2 regions of the Dietzia sp. 2505 genome follow, and region 1 is predicted to be linked to the other one. Evidence: riboswitches for the same ligand, from Rfam matches in the RefSeq annotation. Region 1 holds a riboswitch; the other holds the start of a gene.
What was found. Region 1 has a riboswitch for cobalamin ahead of cobN (cobaltochelatase subunit CobN). Riboswitches for the same ligand answer to the same signal wherever they lie in the genome.
Positions count from the first base shown of each region.

Region 2: linked by a shared signal. The riboswitch ahead of ABIE38_RS07230 (ABC transporter substrate-binding protein) and the one ahead of cobN (cobaltochelatase subunit CobN) in region 1 are both predicted to bind cobalamin.

Region 1 covers NZ_JBEPON010000003.1:369,777-375,481, forward strand. The annotation lists gene ABIE38_RS08630 (precorrin-2 C(20)-methyltransferase) at 1-1,343, opposite strand, end outside; gene ABIE38_RS08635 (precorrin-8X methylmutase) at 1,340-2,005, opposite strand; cobalamin riboswitch at 2,059-2,173, opposite strand; gene ABIE38_RS08640 (ferredoxin-like domain-containing protein) at 2,173-3,042, opposite strand; cobalamin riboswitch at 3,124-3,315, shown strand; gene cobN (cobaltochelatase subunit CobN) at 3,307-5,705, shown strand, end outside.
Region 2 covers NZ_JBEPON010000003.1:79,286-84,990, reverse strand. The annotation lists gene ABIE38_RS07260 (MBL fold metallo-hydrolase) at 1-54, opposite strand, end outside; gene ABIE38_RS07255 (tetratricopeptide repeat protein) at 51-233, opposite strand; gene ABIE38_RS07250 (GyrI-like domain-containing protein) at 421-1,020, shown strand; gene ABIE38_RS07245 (sugar porter family MFS transporter) at 1,168-2,601, opposite strand; gene ABIE38_RS07240 (SgcJ/EcaC family oxidoreductase) at 2,779-3,153, shown strand; gene ABIE38_RS07235 (Lrp/AsnC family transcriptional regulator) at 3,188-3,469, shown strand; cobalamin riboswitch at 3,542-3,663, shown strand; gene ABIE38_RS07230 (ABC transporter substrate-binding protein) at 3,782-4,786, shown strand; gene ABIE38_RS07225 (FecCD family ABC transporter permease) at 4,962-5,705, shown strand, end outside.

The DNA.
Region 1 (5,705 bases):
AGGAGGACGTCGCGGGCGTCGGCGACCTGGCGGGTCCGCGAACGCGAGGCGGGGTTGTAGACAGCCAGGACCAGGTCCACTGCGGCGATCGCGTCGAGGCGCCGGGAGATCACCTCCCAGGGTTTGAGCCGGTCGGACAGGCTCATCACGGCGAAGTCCGCGCCGATCGGTGCCCCGGCCCGTGCGGCGACCGCCTGCACGGCGGACACCCCGGGTGCGACCCGCACGTCGATGCGGGAGTAGATCGGGTCCTCGGCGGCCTCGAAGACCGCGGCGGCCATGCCGAAGACGCCCGCGTCGCCCCCGGAGACCACCGCCACGCGTTCGCCGGAGCGCGCGAGGTCCAGGGCGAGCCTGGCCCTGTCCACCTCGACGGTGTTGCCCGAGCAGTGACGGGTGAGCCCGGCGCGCTGGGGGACGCGGTCGACGTAGGGCGCGTACCCGACCACGTGGTCGACCTCGGCCAACACGCGCTGGGCCTCGGCGGTGAGCCAATGGTCCGGGCCCGGTCCCAGTCCGACCACGTGCAGCTCCCCGTCCGGGGCGGCGTCGCGCACGGTCCCCTCACCCAGTGGCGAGGGGCGCCTCCCGAACGGGTCGACGTGCTGGGCGTCGCCGGGGACAACGATGAGGGAGAAGTACGGCACGGTCGCCGGATCGACGTCCCGCACCGGGTGGTGCACCTCGGCCGCGGTCGAGGCGCGTTCGACGTACACCGCGCCCTCGAGCCGTCCGGCGGCCTCCAGCGCACGACGCACCGCCGGGAAGTTCCGCCCGAGCTTCATGATGATCGCCCCGTCGGTGTCCGCGAGGCGGCGGGCGAGCTCGGGCTCGGGGAGGGTTCCGGGCAACACGGTGAGCACGTCCGTCTGCCGGACCAGGGGGGTGGCCGCGGCGGCGGTCGCGGCGGCGAACGCCGGGATGCCGGGCACGATCTCGGTGACGAACCGGCTCGAGAGTTTGTCGTGCATGTACATGAACGACCCGTAGAACAGCGGGTCCCCCTCGGCCAGCAGGACCACGTCCCGCCGGGCCGCGAGATGGTCGGCCAGGCGCTGCGCACTGCGGTCGTAGAAGTCCGCGATAGCCCCCGCGTACCCGCCGGGGTGGTCGGTGGCGCCCGTGGTCACCGGGTACTCCAGTACCTCCTCGATGGCACCGGCGGGGATGAGACCTGCGGCGATGCGCCTGGCGTTGGACTCCTTGCCGCGGCCGGCGTGGTAGGCCACCACGTCGGCGGCACCGATCAATCGGGCGGCCTTGAGGGTGATCAGCTCGGGGTCCCCGGGGCCCACGCCGACCCCGTACAGGCGCCCCGCCTCGCCCGCCTGACCGGCGCTCACTCGGCCACCTGCGCGAGGGCGTTGACGGCGGAGACCGTCATCGCGGACCCGCCGCGTCGCCCGTGGACGGTGACGAAGGGGATGTCGATACCGTGGTCGTCCGCCAGGCAGGCCAGCGCGGCCTTGGACTCGGCGGCGCCGATGAAGCCCACGGGGCACCCGACGATCGCCGCCGGATGGGGGGCGCCGTCCAACAGCAACTCCAGCAGGTGGAACAGCGCGGTGGGGGCGTTGCCGATCGCCACCACGGCACCGTCGAGCCGCTCGCCCCACAGCGAGAGGGCGGCGGCGGAGCGGGTGGTGCCCATCTGCCGGGCCAGCTCGGGCACGCGGGGATCGGACAACAGGCACACCACGTCGTTGTTCCGGGGGAGCCGGGACCTGGTGATCCCGGAGGCCACCATGTGGGCGTCGCAGAGGATCGGCGCCCCGGCCTCGAGCGCGGATCGCGCGGACCCCACCAGTCCCGGATGGACCTGCAGGTCATCGACGAGGTCGGTCTGCCCGGTGCCGTGCACCATCCGGACGGCGAGCCGCTCGGCGTCCTGGGGGACGCGCGACAGATCGGTCTCCCGCCGGATGGTGGCGAACGAGTCGACGTAGATCGCAGGCCCGTCGTCGACATAATCGTAGCGGCGTGGCGGCCTGGGGACAGCAGGCATGGGTCCTCCTCGGGGTTCTCGCCCCGGTCAGAAGTCTCAGGCGACGCGCCAGGAAGCGCGTCGATCCCTCGGCCAGTATCTGGCTTGGCGGCCCGTCGACCGGGCCTCACAGTGGCGGAACCGCCCCGGACTCGCACCGGGTTCCTCGCCGTGGGACAGCGGCGAGTCTACGTGCGCACGGTGAGCACGCCGCGCCACGGGGTGACGATGAGCTCGGTGACGTCCTCGCCGGTGAGGCGATCGATCACGGCACGGGTGAGGACGCCGTCCGGGGCCCCGACGTGCTCGATCCGTCCCGAGGAGCCCGGGACCGGGCCGTACGGCAGCGCGGGGGCCGGGGTGGGGAGACGACCGTCGCCCGGGCAGGCGGCGGTCAGCGGCACCGGGAGTTCACGCACGTGCCAGGGCGCGTCGGGGCCGGTACCGCGGGCGGCGGCGAAATCGCGGGCCAGGTCGAGCAGGCGATCGGCCGCCTCCTCGAGGGGCACCACCGCCGACCAGTCCGCACCCGCCCGCAGCTGCACGGTGTCGGCGTCGAGGGCCGCCAGCCCCAGGTCCCCGGGGCGGTCCACCAGGTCGCCGCGGCCGTCGTCGAGGACGAACAGGAACCGCCCGGACAACCCGGCCAGCCCGGGATCCGCCCGGAGACCGGCGTCGAGCCGGTCGGTCACGCGGCGGAGGTCGGCCCTCCCGCCGACCAGGCCGGTGAGCGGGGAGACGAGCACGTTGCGGACGAGCTCGTGCGACGGGGCGGGCAGCAGCCCGGTCGCGGCGAGGGCCGCCACGACCTCGTCCGCGAGCCGTCCGTCGCGGCTCATCGGCAGGGCCCGCAACTGCAGGTTGGCTCGTGTGGTCACGTGCACGTCGTCGTCGCCGTATTTCGCTGCGACCCTATGCAGCGCGGCGAGGGACTCCGGCGACACCCGTCCGCCCGGGACGCGGAGCCGGACAAGGGCGCCGTCCTCGGCGGGCCACGGGCGCAGGACGCCGGGGCACATGTCGGTGCGGGTGCGGCGGGTCGGTCCGGAAACGCTCACGGGGCTCAGTGTGGCACCCGGGGGTGTGGCGCGGCGAGCGGGTAGCCGGCGGCCGGACACCCGTTGGGGAGCGGCGCCGGATAGGCTCGCCGGTGCCGTGGTGCTCGGGAAGCCGGAGGAAAAGCCGGCGCGGCCCTCGCCACTGTAGTCGCGGAGTCGCGCACCCTCGTCCGTCCCCGAGTGGGGCGGAGACCACTGGGCCCAGGCCCGGGAAGGTCGGTCGCGCGGCGTCGATGCGAAAGCCAGGAGACCGGCCACGGCGTCATGTTCCACGAGGGTTTGGAGAAGAACATGCGCCATGACCGGCGTTCGGCGTCCCCTGAGGACGCCTCGGCACCATCGGACGACACCGCACCATCGGACGACACCGCACCATCGACTGACACGGCATCACCACGGCGCTCGGGCCAGCCACCACGCATCACCCTGCTGTCCACCTCGGACACGGATCTGCTCTCCGCGCGGGCCTCTCGCGCGCAGTGGACGCTCGGCAACCCGTCCCGGGTCGACGTGGACTCGGACCTGCCCGGCCTGCTCGCCGGCGCCGACCTGGTCGTGGTCCGGATCCTCGGGTCCCGCCGGTCGTGGGAGCCCGGGTTCGCCGCGGTCATGGCCTCCGGCCGGCCGGTGGTCGTCCTGGGCGGCGAGCAGGCCCCGGACGCCGACCTGATGGAGTTGTCCACCGTCCCGATCGGTATCGCGGCCGAGGCACACCGCTACCTCGCCGAGGGGGGAGAGCGGAACCTCGCCCAGCTCCACGCCTTCCTCTCGGACACCGTGCTGCTCACCGGCACCGGATTCGCACCCCCGGAGAGCGTCCCGGTGTGGGGGATGCCACCGCGGCCGGAGTCTGTGGCCTCCCCGATCGGAACCGACCAGTCGCGGGGCGTCCCCCGCGTGGGAGTGCTCTACTACCGGGCGCACGAGGTCAGCGGGAACTCGGAGTTCGCGCATGCGCTCGCCGATGCCATCGACGCCACCGGGCAGGCCGTGGGCGTCCCCGTGTTCGCCGGGTCGCTCCGCTCGGCCCCCGACGAGCTGTTCGAGGCGCTCGGGACGCTCGACGCGCTGATCGTCACGGTCCTGGCCGCCGGCGGCACCACGCCAGGCGCGGTGAGCGCGGGCGGCGAGGACGAGACGTGGGACGTCGAACGGATCGCGACGCTCGACATCCCGGTGCTGCAGGGGCTGTGCCTGACGTGGAGTCGGGAGGACTGGGAGGCCTCCGACGACGGCGTCAACCCGCTGGACTCGGCCAACCAGATCGCGATCCCCGAGTTCGACGGCCGAATCATCACCGCGCCGTTCTCGTTCAAGGAGATCGACGCCGACGGGTTGCCCCGGTACGTGGCCGACCCCGAACGCTGCGCCCGCGTCGCGGGGATCGCGGTCTCGCACGCGCGGCTGCGTCACGTGCCCGCGGCCGAGCGACGCGTCGCGCTGGTGCTCTCGGCCTACCCGACCAAGCACTCGCGGATCGGAAACGCGGTCGGTCTGGACACCCCGGTGTCGACCATCCGACTCCTGCGCCGCATGCGCGACGAGGGGTACGACCTGGGGCCGGCGGACGGGCCGGTCGCCCGGTTCCTCGACACCGCGGGGGACTACGCCGACGACACCGCCGCCGGAGACGCGCTGATCCACGCCCTGATCGCCGCGGGCGGTCAGGACGAGGAGTGGCTCACGAACGCCCAGCTCACCGACAGTCACGTGCGGATCTCGACCGACGACTACCTCGCGTGGACGGCGGACCTGCCCGAGTCGCTGCGCTCCGAGATGGTCGAGGCCTGGGGGCAGGCGCCCGGTCAGCTGTTCGTCAACGACGCCGGCGAGATCGTCCTGGCCACCATCCAGGCCGGCAATGTCGTCCTGTTGATCCAGCCGCCCCGCGGGTTCGGCGAGAACCCGGTCGCGATCTACCACGATCCCGAGTTGGCGCCCTCCCACCACTACCTGGCCGCCTACCGGTGGCTGGCGCGGGGTTTCGGCGCCCACGCGCTGGTCCACATCGGCAAGCACGGTTCGCTGGAGTGGCTGCCGGGCAAGAACGCCGCGCTGTCGGCGTCGTGCGCGACCGACGCGGCGATCGCGGACATGCCGTTGATCTACCCGTTCCTGGTCAACGACCCGGGGGAGGGGGCCCAGGCCAAGCGTCGCGCCCACGCCACGATCGTCGACCACCTGGTGCCGCCGATGGCCCGCGCCGAGTCCTACGGTGACATCGCCCGCCTCGAGCAGCTGCTGGACGAGTACGGCAACATCGCCTCCATGGACCCGGCCAAGCTGCCGGCCATCCGCGCGCAGATCTGGACCCTCATGCGGTCGGCACACATGCACGAGGACCTGGGCCTGGAGCAGCAGCCGGGGGACGAGGAGTTCGACGACTTCCTGCTCCACGTCGACGGCTGGCTGTGCGAGATCAAGGACGTCCAGATCCGCGACGGCCTGCACGTGCTGGGTCAGGCGCCGGACGGCGAGGCCCGGGTGAACCTGGTGCTGGCGATCCTGCGGGCCTCCCAGGTGTGGGGTGGTGAGTTCGGCGCGGTCCCCGGTCTGCGCCGCGCGCTCGGGCTGGGGGAGGACGCCCCGACCCCGGAGGTCGACCGCGTGGAGGCCCTGGCCCGGGCGCTGGTCGAGGACATGGACGCCCGGGGGTGGGACCT
Region 2 (5,705 bases), 290 kb from region 1:
TTCGACCCCGCAGGTGGCGCACTGGGTGACCGATCCGGAGCCGGCCGGGGTCACGAGATGTCCCCCTCCGTGGCCACCTCGTGCCATTCGTCGCCGACCAACACCTGGAGGTCGCCGTTGACAGGCCGGGCGTCGGGCTGCAGCGTCACGGCGTGCTCGAGCGCCTCCTGGGCGTTGTCGAACTCGCCCAGATCGAGGGTGCGGTCCGGGGTGCGGAGGCGAAATGTCGACATGCCCTCATTGTCCCCGCGCGGCTGCGCGGGTGCACTCCTCGTGACCACCACCACGCCCCCGGGTCCGCTATGTCGCCGGGCCCTCGACTCCACCGCGCCCGCCACCGTGGCTGACCGGAACCCCTTCCCGGGCGCCGGGGACAGGAGCACAATGTGCAGCAGCATCGCCGCCCGAGGAGGACTCACCATGTCGTCGTCATCCCCGGTCCCGCCCCGGGACCAGCCGCACGGTCCGCCCCCCGGATACCCCGACCTCGGCCCGGAGCCCGCGGACGGAGTCCGCCTGTTCACGGTGCCCGCGGTACCCACGGCGGTCGTCCGGGCGACGGACGTGCCCATGGCCACCATCAGCGAGTTCTTCGACTCGGCGTTCGGCGCGGCGTTCCCGGCGCTGTTCGCCGCGGGGGTGACGCCGGCTGCCGCCGCGTTCGCGCTGTACACGAGGATCACCGAGGAGCCGGAACCCATGGCGGACCTGGAGATCGGCTTCCCGCTGGCCGAGCCGTTGCCCGAGGGGGTCGGCGGGGAGGCGGAGGACTCCGGCGGGATGCGCGTGGTGGCCTCCGAGCTCCCGGCCGGCCAGGTCGCCGTGACGAGCCACCTCGGCTCCTACGACGGGCTGGGCGAGGCGTGGCAGGAGTTCATGGGCGAGATCGGATCCCTGGGGCGCGCTCCGGCGAGTCCGTTCTGGGAGTCGTACGTCACCGAACCCTCGCCGGACATCGATCCCGCGACCCTGCGCACCGACCTGTTCTGCCCGGTGCGGACGCCCGACGACGCGGCCTGATCGGCCCGTGCCGGGCCATTCGCCCCGCTGCCCGCCCCACATCGAGAAGAGCGTTCCGCGCACCCCTTTCTCGGCCGATGTGTGCGGAACGCTCTTGGCGACGGGCCTGGCTGGGCGGGGGGCGGCGGAGAGGGCGCGGGGGCCGGATTACTCCATGTCCTCGAGCGAGCGGCCGGTGGTCTCGGGGATGAACTTGGCCACGAACAGCAAGGACAGCAGCGCCGACACCGCGTAGAAACCGTAGGTGAACGTCAGGCTGAACTCGGCCATCGGCGGGAACGCGGTGGAGACCGCGAAGTTCGCCAGCCACTGGGCGGCCGCGGCCAGGCCGAGCGCCGCCGTGCGGATGCGGTTGTTGAACATCTCGCCGAGCAGCACCCACACCGCCGGTCCCCAGGACATGCCGAAGAACACGACGAAACCGTTGGCGGCGATCAGCGCGACCAGCCCCTGGGTATCAGCGAGTTGGGGAGCCATTTCGCCGTCGGGCCCCGGACCCATCGTGGCGGTGCTGAACATCAGGGCCATCACCGCGAGCGAGACGGTCATGCCCACTGATCCCGTCATGAGCAGCCTGCGACGCCCGATCTTGTCGATCAGCGCGATGGCCACGATCGTCACGACGATGTTCGTGACCGAGGTGATGACGGTCTGGGTGAGCGCATCCGCCTCGGTGAAGCCGACCGACTGCCAGAGGGAGGTCGAGTAGTAGAAGATCACGTTGATGCCCACGGCCTGCTGGAAGACGGACAGCACGATGCCGATCCACACGATCGGCAGGAGGTTCCTGCCGCTCGGGGTGAGCATGTCCTGCCACGACCGCTTCCTGTCCTCGCGGACCGTCGCTCGGATCTCCTTGATGCGGTTGTCGACGCCGCTGGACTGGATGGTGCGCAGGACGTCTCTCGCCTCGCCGACCAGCCCCTTGGCCAGCAGGTAGCGGGGCGACTCGGGGATCATGAGCGCCAGCACGCCGTAGGTGATGGCGGGGACCAGCTCGGTGAGGAACATCCAGCGCCAGGCCTGGATCCCCAACCACAGTTCCTCGATCGCGCCACCGGCCACGGCTGCCAGCCAGGCGTCGGAGAGCAGGGCGACGAAGATGCCGGAGACGATCGCGAGCTGCTGGAGGGACCCGAGGCGGCCGCGGATCGAGGGCGGGGCCACCTCGGCGATGTACGCCGGCGCGATGACGGAGGCCGCACCGACGCCCAGGCCACCGACCACCCGCCACAGGATGAGATCCCAGGGGCCGAAGGCGAGCCCGGATCCGATCGCGCTGACGGTGAACAGCGCCGAGGCCAGGACCATGACGCGCGTGCGCCCCCAGCGGTCGGCGAGGCGGCCCGCGAGATACGCGCCGGCGATGCACCCGAGCAGGGCAGAGGAGACGACGAACCCGGTGAGGCCGGCGTTCATCCCGAAGGTCTCCTGGACGGCGTCCACGGCGCCGTTGATGACGGCGGTGTCGAAGCCGAAGAGGAAGCCGCCGAGCGCGGCGACCAGGGAGATGATCACCACCCGGCCGGTGTGGAAGGACTCCTCGTCCGAACCCTTGGCCGAGACGTTCCGTGTGGACATGGCGTACCCCGTTCCCGGGCCGGATGGACGTCCTGATGTCTGGTGAACGGAGCGTAGGCCCACTACGGGTGTGGCGCAAGTCACATATTTCTTTTCGATTCCGAGGTACGAGCGCCCTATTCGAGAACACGTTCTAGGCTCGAGGTGTCTCGCCGTCATACCGAAAGGGCCACCGTCGTGAGTGCCTCCCCCGAGCAGATCCGTGCCACCGCAGACTCCTACATCGCCGGGCTGGTCGCCGGCGATCTCGAGGCCGTGATGGACCTCTACGCCGAGAACGCGACGGTCGAGGACCCGGTCGGGGGCGGCACCGTCCACGAGGGCAAGGCGGCGATCCGGGAGTTCTACTCGTCCGTGGTGGCCATGAAGATCGACGGCGAGGTGATCGAGGCGCGGGTGTGCGGCGACGACCTGCTGTTCAACTTCGAGATCACCACCCACTTCGACGCCGACTCCAAGGCCACCATCAACGTGTGGGACCTGATGACCCACGACGAACAGGGCAAGATCCGTTCGATGCGCGCGTACTGGACCCCGGAGAACATGCGCTGAGCCGGGGTCGCGCGACTGGACTACCCTTCAGGCCATGATCACCGCCATCGTCTTCGTCCACGCCGAGACGGCGCGCATCCCCGAGGTCGCCGAGGCGATCGCCGAGATCGACGGGGTCTCCGAGGTGTACTCGGTGACGGGCACCATCGACCTCATCGTGCTCGTGCGGGCCCGCCGCAACGAGGAGGTGGCCGACATCGTCTCCGACCGCCTGAACAAGGTCCCGGGCGTGGTGGACACAGAGACGCACATCGCGTTCCGTGCGTTGTCCAAGCACGACCTCGAGGCGGCGTTCTCCCTCGGGTACGACGAGTAGACCCCCTCCCCGTGCGCACAGTTGCCGGGAGGTGCCCTCACCATTCCCGCTACGACTGTGCATACTGACATCACGACTTGCTGATCTCCGGATACGCAGGGGAAGACCGGTGAGAATCCGGCGCTGACCCGCAACGGTGTGTCGTCACCTCGGTGACGACGAGCCCGATTACCTGCCCGGAGGTTCGCGACTTCCGTCCATCGCCGAGGTCTGCGATCCGGAGTCCTGCACGGTCGGCCGCCGGCGTCGACGGCTGCCCACCTGCGGGTCTCGTGTGTTCGTGGGCAACACGACACGATCCGAGGTCTGATCATGTTCCGTCGCCAGTCCAGGTCCACCATCACGCTCGCCGCGCTGCTCGTCACGGGGGTCACCCTCGCGGGCTGCTCCCGCGGCGAGGCGCAGGAGGGCACCGCCTCCGGGGCGGTGTTCGCCGAGCCGGTGACCATCACCAACTGTGAGCGTGAATCCACGTTCGACGCCCCGCCCGAGCGGATCATCACGATGAACGCCCACGTCACGGAGACCCTCATCCAGATGGGTGCGGGGGACCGGATCGTCGGCCGCGGGTACGGGAACCGCGAGGACGTCCTGCCCGAGGTGGCCGAGGAGATGGAGCGGATACCCGGGCTCGCCGAGGAGTACCCCAGTTGGGAGCAGATCATCGATCTGGAGCCGGACCTGGTGGTGGCCGGCATGCGCAGCGCGTTCGACGAGAAGGAGGGCCGCAGCCGGGACGCCCTCGACGCGGCGGGTATCGACACCTTCCTGTTCTCCGAGTACTGCGGCGACGGGTTCCCGGACGTCTCCATGCTCGAGACCGACTTCTCCCAGCTGGGTCGGGTCCTCGGGCTGGAGGAGGGCGCGCAGGAGCTCACCGAGGGCATCGTCGACCGGATCGAGTCGGTCCGCGCCACCCTGGACGAGGCCGGCATCTCGGGGACCCCGACGTTCTTCTACGACAGCGGCGAGGCGGAGCCGATGACGATCGGCGGCGTCGGCATCGGCCAGCTGATCGGTGAGTACGCGGGAGCCGACAACATCTTCATCGAGGGCGACCGGCCCTACCTCAAGACCACGTGGGAGATCCTCGGCGAGCGCCGGCCGGAGGCGATCGTGGTGCTCGACTACGGCGCCACCAGCGCCGAGGACAAGATCGCCTACCTGCGCAACCAGCCCATCATGTCCACGACGCCGGCGATCCGCGACGACCGCATCGTGGTGGTCCCCCTCGCCGACTTCTTCGAGAGCTCCCGGATGGCGACGTCGGTGGAGACCATCGCCCGCGAGCTCCACCCCGACGCCTTCGGGCGCTGAGGTGGCGACAGTCGTCCACGACGGGGGCCGCAGCGCACGTGGCACGGGGGCAACGGTTCCGGACCCCCCGTCGGCTCCGAACCGCCGCGCGGAAGCATCCCGCCCCCCGTCGCAGCCCCGCCCCCCGTCACAGGCCCGCACCACGGAACCGCGCCGCGACAGGCGGCCGCTGGGGTTGGTCCTCGCTCCGCTACTGGGCCTCCTCGCCCTGTCCGTGGCGGTGGGGGTCTCCCTGGGGTCGGTGTCCATCCCACTCGGCGACGTCTGGGCGATCGTCGCCCACCGTGTGGCCCCGGGTTCCTTCACCCCGTGGTGGTCCGAGGCCCGCGAGGCGATCGTGATCGAGTCCCGGCTGCCGAGGTCGCTGATGGCGGCGGCGGTCGGCGCGTCCCTCGCGGTGGCGGGAGGCGTCGCCCAGGCGGTCACGCGCAACCCGCTGGCCGATCCGTACCTGCTGGGGGTGTCGTCCGGGGCCGGCTTCGGCGTCGTGGTCCTGACCGTCCTGGGTGTGGGGGCCGGGATGTGGGGTGTCTTCACGCTCCCGATGGCCGCCTTTCTCGGCGCCCTGCTGCCGCTGGCCGGGGTGGTCCTGGTGGCTCGTCGCGCGCACGACACCACGGCGATCGTTCTGGTGGGGGCGGCCCTGACGATGATGTTCGGCGCGCTCAACACGTTCACGCTGTTGGTGTTGGGCGACGACCACCAACTGGGCACCGTCATGCGCTGGCTGGCCGGCGGGTTCGGTGACGCCGGGTGGACCATGCTCCTGGCCCCGGCTGCGATTCTCGCCGTCGCGGGCGTCCTGGTGATGCTGTCGAGCCGCCACCTGGATCTCCTCCTGACCGGCGACGACGGGGCCACGGCCATGGGCATGAACGTCCCGCGGTTCCGGTTGCTCATGTTGCTGCTGGTCTCGATG